4 regions of the Bradyrhizobium sp. B124 genome follow, and region 2 is predicted to be linked to each of the others. Evidence: predicted binding sites of a transcription regulator. Region 2 holds the regulator's gene; each other region holds the start of a gene.
The links. The regulator LexA, encoded in region 2, represses DNA repair genes until DNA is damaged. The targets are predictions, from matches to a motif close to TGTTCNNNNTGTGTTCNG.
Positions count from the first base shown of each region.

Region 1: a site for LexA is predicted at 914-931, ahead of AAFG13_RS23415 (ATP-dependent Clp protease adaptor ClpS). Genes of this name have one in related genera too.
Region 3: a site for LexA is predicted at 914-931, ahead of uvrA (excinuclease ABC subunit UvrA). Genes of this name have one in related genera too.
Region 4: a site for LexA is predicted at 703-720, ahead of rmuC (DNA recombination protein RmuC). Genes of this name have one in related genera too.

Region 1 is NZ_CP152413.1:4,898,683-4,900,885, reverse strand. Features, by position in the region: gene AAFG13_RS23415 (ATP-dependent Clp protease adaptor ClpS) at 1-885, opposite strand, end outside; gene AAFG13_RS23410 (mechanosensitive ion channel domain-containing protein) at 1,211-2,203, shown strand, end outside.
Region 2 is NZ_CP152413.1:1,225,559-1,227,761, reverse strand. Features, by position in the region: gene AAFG13_RS05645 (hypothetical protein) at 58-486, opposite strand; gene lexA (transcriptional repressor LexA) at 743-1,447, opposite strand; gene glp (gephyrin-like molybdotransferase Glp) at 1,679-2,203, opposite strand, start outside.
Region 3 is NZ_CP152413.1:879,064-881,266, reverse strand. Features, by position in the region: gene AAFG13_RS04065 (outer membrane beta-barrel protein) at 37-696, shown strand; gene uvrA (excinuclease ABC subunit UvrA) at 1,018-2,203, shown strand, end outside.
Region 4 is NZ_CP152413.1:4,966,886-4,969,088, forward strand. Features, by position in the region: gene def (peptide deformylase) at 54-581, opposite strand; gene rmuC (DNA recombination protein RmuC) at 752-1,960, shown strand.

The DNA of each region.
Region 1 (2,203 bases), 3.7 Mb from region 2:
GCCGCGGTAGGATCGCGCGGCGTGGACAGCGGCTTCCAGCGCGGCAAAGGTCGGCTGTACGAAGGCATCGCCTGCCGTGCCCGCCGGCAATGCGATCTCGATCCGAACGGCGGGTTCGCGGTCATATTCACGATGATAGGTCAGCAGCACGGCGTAGCGTAACGCGCCGGACCGGCACAGCCACAAACCGTTGACGAGACATTTCACCGGCTCGGGCTCGCCGATATCGACGTCCTGATACTGCGGCGGCGCGATCGCCGGCGCATTGCGGCTGTCCTTCATCAAGGACGCAAATCCAATCGTCTCGTAACGATATTCCTCGTGGATGCCGAAGAAGTGGATCGGGTCGGTGAGCAGGCTGTCGATCGCGACCTGAACGTCGGCGCGCATGTGGCCCGGAAACTGGCGTGCCCGCGTCACGATCAGGTTGCGCGGCACGCCGGCGAAATGCCAGTCGAGCGCAACAAAGGCGTATCGAAACTCTTGGCTCGGCAATTCTTCCGAGCTGCGACGCGCGGCGAGCAGGCAGTCGCTGCACAGCGAGGCCGTCGTGCCGGAGAGAATAATCTCCGTCACGGCCTTCGGGGCTTCGCAGAGATCGCAGGGGCGGCTGGCATCGGCGGACTCGCTCGTGATCATCAACGGGTGGCCGTTGGAGCGGATCAGCCACTTGGCGCTGTTGAACATGGCCCGTGCGACGGCGCCCGGATAGGGGCCGCACGGAACAGCGCCCCTGGCCTCGATCAAGGCAGCGGTGGCGATGGCTTCCTGTTGGGACTTCCCGAAAACCGTGCGCAATAGATACTGCACGAATTCCAGCGGCGTCTCGCCGTCGTCGTGAATGAAGAGCTGGACCGGACCGTCATCGGCAAAGACGTCGTGCATGAGACCTCCGAAACGCAACTGTGACCAAAAGAACAAAATAAGAACATCATGACGACCCCTGTGCGTCAAGCGAAAGATTGTCCCGCCTCAGCCCTGGCGTGTGGGGGGCCGATCGGGCCGGCTCGGCCCGGAACGCCCGCATGCGTAAACGCCGCTCAACACCTGTGACGATCGTGTTACGGCAAATGCCAAGAGATGGTCGCTGCGGCAGCAAACTTCCGACACATGATCAAGGCGAAAAGGGGCGATCCGACATGGCGCGAGCGCGAGAGCAGAGTCCTCCCGGGGATCTGCGGTCGCGCAATTATTTTAATAAGAGGCCCTCGTGTCGCACAAATTTCGCTTTGCGCTTCTCCTCATCCTCACCCTGTTCGTCTCACCCGCGCTTGCGCAGCCGGCCGCCAAGCCGGCGCCGCCGCAACCCAGTACCAGCGACGCATTGACGCCAGAGCAGGCGAAGCGTGCGCTCGAGACGCTGCAGGACGACAAGAAGCGCGGCGAGATCATCAACACGCTGCGCGCGATCGCCAATGCCTCGCCGCAGGCGGCCGCGCAGCCGGCGCCCGAGCAGCAGTCGCCGATCCCGCTCAGCGCGGACAGCCTCGGCGCGCAGCTTCTGCTGATGGTCTCGGAGCAGGTCGGTGAGATGTCGCGCGAGGTCGCCGACGTCGCGCGCACGCTGACGCATTTCCCGGCATTCTATTACTGGTTCCTTCGCACCGCCAACGATCCGGCCGCCTATGGCCTCATGATCGACATCGCCTGGAAGCTGGCGCTGGTGCTCGGCTGCGCGCTGGCAGCCGAATGGGTGGTGTTCCGCCTGATCAAGCGGCCAGTCGCGTTCCTTGAAGCGCGGCTGCCGCAGACCGCGCGCGTGCCGGTGCAGGCGCTCGCCAGCGCCGATCCGCCGTCGTCGGTTGCCGACGTCACGCCGGAGGGCGATCTGCATCGCCGCCGGCTCAGCCTCGCGCGGGCCTGGCAGTCGCTGGTCCGGCTGCCTTTCGTGCTCGGGCGCCTCGTGCTCGAGCTGCTGCCGGTGGTCGTGTTTCTCAGCGTGGCCGCCGCGCTGCTCAGCACCGAGATCGGCAATCAGTCGACCACGCGGCTCGTGATCCTCGCGGTGATCAACGCCTATGCCTTCTCGCGCGCGCTGATCTGCGCGGTGCGCGCGCTGGCCGGCCCGTTCGGCCTGGTCCGCGTCCGTGCCGAGACCGCGGCCTATATCGAGATATGGGCGCGGCGCATCGTCGCCGTCGGGGTCTCGGGGATCTGCTTGGCCAACGTCGCATTGCTGCTTGGGCTGTCCCACGCCGGCTAC
Region 2 (2,203 bases):
CTCGAAATCGCTTAGGTCATCCGCCGCCGAACAGCTCATTCCGCGGCGGCGATGCGTTCAACCCAAAAACAGCGACGCAAATGCAGAGGGCCGCCGCTCCACAACCTTCGGCTTCTGCTCGACCGGCGGATGCAGCGCCGGCAATTGCAGCACGCTGACGCGTTGTCCCTCGACGAGCTGGGTCACCAGCACATGGCTGCCGTCGGGGAATTCGACCGCGTCATGATGGCGATCGGGAACGTCGGGCTCGACTTCGTTGAACACGCCGACGCGGAAGTTCATCGTCTTGGTCCAGATCCACCGGCTGTCGTAGCGAACGTTCTCGGCGAAAGCGAGCTCGGTGCCCGGCAGCATGCAGACCGCGACAGTGGGGTCGGTCTCCGAAGCAAAGCCGCGGGTCGACGTGCCGCGGAAAGTCGTGGTGATCAGCGTCTCTCCAACAATGGCGGGGCGCGACGCCACGGCGTGCAGACTATAGTCACACATCGGATGGCTCCTCTGTTCGAGGTAGCGACCCGTGCCTCTCCTTGAGGCATAGGGCCTCTACCAGAGTGGACGATAGCGAACGAGTGTCTCCTCGTTTCTGGGCGATTGTACGACTGGTCGACGAAACGCCCTGATCACAAACACGCGACGCTGCGCGAGAGGTATCGGAGCGCGTCGGGCAGGCTGCACGTTACGCTATCTTTCAAAGAACGATCCGATGTGTTGCTCGTTCCCCGCCGCCGCAAGTATTTGAAATTCAGTATTTGCGATAGAGGCCGATCAGCTTGCCCTGGATGCGGACCCGGTTCGGCGGCAGGATGCGCACTTCATAGGCGGTGTTGGCCGGCTCCAGAGCGATCGACGCGCCGCGGCGGCGGAAGCGCTTCAGGGTGGCTTCCTCCTCGTCGATCAGTGCCACCACGATGTCGCCGGTGTTGGCGACGTCGTTGCGCTGGATCAGCGCCATGTCGCCGTCGAGGATGCCGGCGTCGACCATCGAGTCGCCGCGCACTTCCAGCGCATAGTGCTCGCCGGCGCCGAGCATGTCGGGCGGTACGCTGATGGTGTGGCTGCGGGTCTGCAGCGCCTCGATCGGCGTACCGGCGGCGATCCGGCCCATCACGGGGACCGCGACCGGACGGTTGCCGTCGTCCTCGGCGATCGGCGGCGTGCTGGTGCGCTTGCCGAGGGTGCCTTCGATCACGCTCGGCGTGAAGCCGCGGCGGCCGTTGCCGCCGCCGGCCGAGAGTTCGGGCAGCTTGATGACTTCGATGGCGCGGGCGCGGTTGGGCAGGCGGCGGATGAAGCCGCGCTCCTCCAGCGCAGTGATCAGGCGGTGGATTCCGGACTTCGAGCGCAGGTCGAGCGCATCCTTCATCTCGTCGAACGAGGGCGGTACGCCGGCCTCCTTCAGACGTTCATTGATGAAACGCAGAAGTTCGTACTGTTTGCGCGTGAGCATCTCGAGTATTCCCCCGGTTGGTAGCGTCGTTCGATTCCGAGACTTTTCAGGCGGGGCCAGACCTCAGGAGCACGGTGCTCGTCACAAGCGCTCCCTCGCGGCCTCCCATTTGTACACACCAGTACTCGAAACAAATCATGAACGGACACTATATGTTCGATATGTGTTCCGCAACCACTTAATTTCCGGTGAACGCATCCGGCGAGCGCACAAGCGATGCGGTCTGCGCTGTCACTTGGGCAGTGTCAGGATCTCGCATTCGCTGCCTTTGGCGGCGGCGGGCGCAAACGGCGGACGCACGAGAAGTGCCCGTGCCGCAGCGAGATTCCCGAGCAGCGACGAGTCCTGCTGCATGACAGGCGTTGCGATCAGCGTGCCGTCCTCGCGCTCCTCGAGGCGGGCGCGCAGATAGTCCTCGCGCTGGTCGTTGGCGGCGATGTCGCGGCCGAGCAATGCGCTCTCGCGGCGATGATGAACAGCTTTTCGGCCGCTCAGCGCCCGAATCAACGGCACCAGAAACAGGAAGGCGCAGACATAGGAGGACACCGGATTGCCGGGCAGGCCGATCACCCGCATCGCGCCGAGCCGGCCATGCATCATCGGCTTGCCGGGCCGCATCGCGATCCGCCAGAACGCCATCTCGACGCCTTCGGCTTCCAGCGACTGCTTGACCAGGTCGTGGTCGCCGACCGAGGCGCCGCCGGTCGTGATCAGGATGTCGGCACCCGTCTCTCGGGCCCGGCGGATGCCGGCGGT
Region 3 (2,203 bases), 350 kb from region 2:
AAGGGACAACGAGAAAATGGGACTGGGACTTTGAAAATCAGGAATGCTTTGCTGGCATCGGCCGGCATGTTTGCCCTCAGCGCAATTGCACCGGCAATGGCCGCCGATATGGCGGCCCGCGCGCCTTACGTGAAGGCTCCGCCGCCGGCCGCGATCTACAACTGGACCGGCTTCTACATCGGCGGCTTCGGTGGCTATGCCAGCGAGGAATCCGGCAACCCGAAGATGGAAGGCGGCTTCGCCGGCGGCACCATCGGCTACAACTGGCAGACCAGCAACATCGTGTACGGCCTCGAGGCCGACGGCGCCTGGGCTGACGTCGACGCTTCGGCCAGCACGCTCGGCGTCACTGTGAAGAGCAAGGTCGACGCGCTCGGCACCGCGCGCGGCCGCATCGGCTTCGCCGTCGACAAGGTGCTGTTCTACGGCACCGGCGGCTACGCCTGGGTCGACAACAAGATCAGCGTCAGCGCGCTCGGCGTGACCGCTTCGCAGAGCAACTTCCACTCCGGCTGGACCGTCGGCGCCGGCATCGAGGCGTTCATCGCGCCGCAGTGGTCGGTCAAGGGCGAGTACCTGTATCGCAGCCTCGGCAGCGAGACCTACTTCGGCGTGCCTTCCCCCGACCTCAACCTGCACAGCGTCCAGTTCGGCGTGAACTATCACTTCGGCGGCCCGATCGTCGCCAAGTACTAAGCCAAGTACTAAGTTCGATCTGCGATCAGATCACACGGAAAGGCCGGCCTCGCGCCGGCCTTTTTCCGTCGGAGCGTTTTCGAGCGAAGTGGATCCCGGTTCGCGTAAAAGAAAACGCGTCAAAAAAGGCTCTGGCGGAACCGGACCCTGCTGACGGCTGCTGCCATCAGGCAAACTATCCGTTGATGGACGCGACTCAGCACTGGAAATTGTCGGCCGTTCTTCCTACGTTCCAGTCTTCTCACCCATCGGCGCAAGGTCCCGGCAGCACCGGGGATGCGCGCCCAAAAGGCGCCCGATCATGCGCCCGGAAATGTCGCTATGGATGAAGTGCTCAAGGCGAAGCGCCAACAGAACGCCGGGTCCTCATCGCGCGCCATCACGATCCGCGGCGCGCGCGAACACAATCTGAAGAACATCGACGTCGAGATTCCGCGCGACAAGCTCGTGGTGTTCACCGGCCTGTCCGGCTCCGGCAAGTCGTCGCTCGCATTCGACACCATCTATGCCGAGGGCCAGCGCCGCTACGTCGAGTCGCTGTCGGCCTATGCGCGCCAGTTCCTCGAGATGATGCAGAAGCCGGATGTCGACCAGATCGACGGCCTGTCGCCCGCGATCTCGATCGAGCAGAAGACCACGTCGAAGAACCCGCGCTCCACCGTCGGCACCGTCACCGAGATCTACGACTATATGCGCCTGCTGTGGGCGCGCGTCGGCGTGCCCTATTCGCCGGCCACGGGCCTTCCGATCGAGAGCCAGATCGTCTCGCAGATGGTCGACCGCGTGCTGGCGCTGCCGGAAGGCACCCGCCTCTATCTGCTGGCGCCGGTCGTGCGCGGCCGCAAGGGCGAGTACAAGAAGGAGCTCGCCGAGTATCTCAAGAAGGGCTTTCAGCGCGTCAAGATCGACGGCACCTTCCATGAGCTGTCGGAGGCGCCCGCGCTCGACAAGAAATTCCCGCACGACATCGACGTCGTGGTCGACCGCATCGTGGTGCGCCCCGATCTCTCCCAGCGCCTCGCGGAAAGTTTTGAAACCGCGCTGAAGCTCGCCGAGGGCCTCGCCGTGATCGAGTATGCCGATGCGCCGGCGGCGGCACCGGCCGAGGACAAGAAGAAGACCGCAAAAATCCACGACAAGAGCGGGCCCGAGCGCATCCTGTTCTCGGAGAAGTTCGCCTGCCCGGTTTCCGGCTTCACGATCCCCGAGATCGAGCCGCGCCTGTTCTCGTTCAACAACCCCTATGGCGCGTGCCCTGCCTGCGGCGGCCTCGGCGTCGAGCAGCATATCGACGAGGACCTGGTCATCCCCGACAAGGAGCTGACCTTGCGCAAGGGCGCGATCGCGCCGTGGGCGAAATCGTCCTCGCCCTATTACATCCAGACCCTGACCGCGCTCGGCAAGCACTACAAGTTCACGCTCGACACCAAGTGGAAGGACCTGACCAAGAAGGTGCAGGCCGCGCTGCTGCACGGCTCCGGCGACGACGAGATCAAGTTCTCCTATG
Region 4 (2,203 bases), 3.7 Mb from region 2:
AAGGAAGACGTGGATGCCCGGGTCAAGCCCGGGCATGACGGCGGAGTGCGCGGCTACTCCGCCGCGCGCTTGGCGGCCTTCTCGAATTTCTTGAAGACGCGGTCGCGCTTCAGCTTCGACAGATAGTCCACGAACAGAACACCGTTGAGATGGTCGATCTCGTGCTGGATGCAGGTGGCATAGAGCCCATCCGCATCCTCCTCGTGCAGCTTGCCGTCGAGGTCGGTGAAGCGCAGGCGCACCCGCGCCGGGCGCTCGACCTCCTCGTAATATTCGGGGATCGACAGGCAGCCCTCTTCGTAGACCGACAGCTCCTCCGAATGCGAAATGATCTCCGGATTGATGAACACCCGCGGCTGCGGCGTGGTCTCGCCGTTCTCGTCGCGCTTGGCGAGGTCCATGGTGATCAGCCGCAGCGGCTGCGCGACCTGGATCGCCGCGAGCCCGATGCCGGGCGCGTCATACATGGTCTCGAGCATGTCGTCGGCGAGCTTGCGGATCTCCGGCGTCACCTTCTCGATCGGTTTCGACACCAGACGCAACTGCTTGTCCGGCAGGATGATGATTTCTCGTAATGCCATGGCGGCGATTTAAGCTGCTGACTTCATGGGGTCAATGCGCTCAGGAACCGGTTAAGGCAGCCTTAACCACGTTTCTTCACGCAAGATTAACCAAGGAATTTAAGGGACTGTTTACCATAAATGTTCCCTTTTCGTTCGGCGGCAACGCCGAATCGGCTACAACTGCCGACATGAACGAGATTCTCCTCACGATTGGCGACCTTCCCGTCCGTGTCTCCGACGCGTTGATCGGCCTTGGCGCACTGGCGCTGATCCTGCTGTTCGCCATCGCCGTGGTGATCGCGCGCGCCAGCCGGCGCGGCGCGGAACTGGCGATGGCCCAGGCCGTCCGCGCCGACGAGCTGGAGGAGCGGCTTGCCGACATGCTGCGGGCCCAGAGCGAGGCCTCGGGGCGGGTCGACGCGATGGGGCAGGCACTGGCCGGCCGTCAGGCCGAGATGGCCCGTGCCGTCAACGAGCGGCTGGATTCGGTGACCCACCGGGTCGGCCAATCGATGGAACAGACCACGCGCAACACGATGGATTCGCTGCGCGTGCTGCACGAGCGGCTCGGCATCATCGATCACGCCCACAAGAACCTCAACGAGCTCACCACCCAGGTGACGACGTTGCGCGACGTGCTCGCCAACAAGCAATCCCGCGGCGCGTTCGGCCAGGCGCGGATGGAGGCGATCGTCCAGGACGGCATGCCGAAGGGCTCGTTCGAGTTCCAGTACACGCTGACCACGGGCAAGCGGCCGGACTGCGTCGTGTTCCTGCCCGACCAGCGTCCGCTCTGCATCGACGCGAAATTCCCGCTCGAGGCCATGACCGCGCTGCACGACGCGCGCAGCGACGAGGAGCGCAAATTCGCCAGCCAGCGGCTGCGCGCCGACGTGCTGAAGCATGTCAGCGACATCGCGGAGAAATACCTGATCCCGGGCGAGACCCAGGACACCGCGCTGATGTTCGTACCCTCGGAATCGGTCTATGCCGAAATCCATGACGGCTTCGACGACGTGGTCCAGAAGGCCTATCGCGCCCGGGTCGTGCTGGTGTCGCCCTCGCTGCTGATGCTGGCGATCCAGGTGATGCAGCAGATCCTGAAGGACGCCCGCATCCGCGACGCCGCCGACCAGATCCGCAACGAGGTGATGCATCTCGGCGACGACCTCAGCCGCCTGCGTGATCGCGTGCTCAAGCTGCAAAACCACTTCGGCCAGGTCAACGAGGACGTCAGGCAGATCCTGATCTCCGCCGACAAGATCGAAAAGCGCGCCGGCCGCATCGAGGAACTCGACTTCAGCAAGTCCGAGACCCCGATCGAGGTCCCGCGCTTCGTAAAGGCCAGCACGCCCGAGCTGTTCCCCGCCCCGCGCAAGCTGCAGGCGGGGGAGTGAATGTTGCTTTAGAATTTGCGTGGCGCGCTTGCGCCGCCCAATCGGTGTGTCATCGCCCGGCTTTATCCAAAAATAGCCGCAGGTGGCGGATAGGCCTCTGGAATACTGGATCGCCCGGTCGAGCCGGGCGATGACAGTCTTTTTGGGGCCGAATCCGGTAGCAACTTCTCTGTGACCGCACCTGGAGAATGTTGATGACCGCAGATCGCACGGCATAATCAGGTGTCATCGCCCGGCTCGACC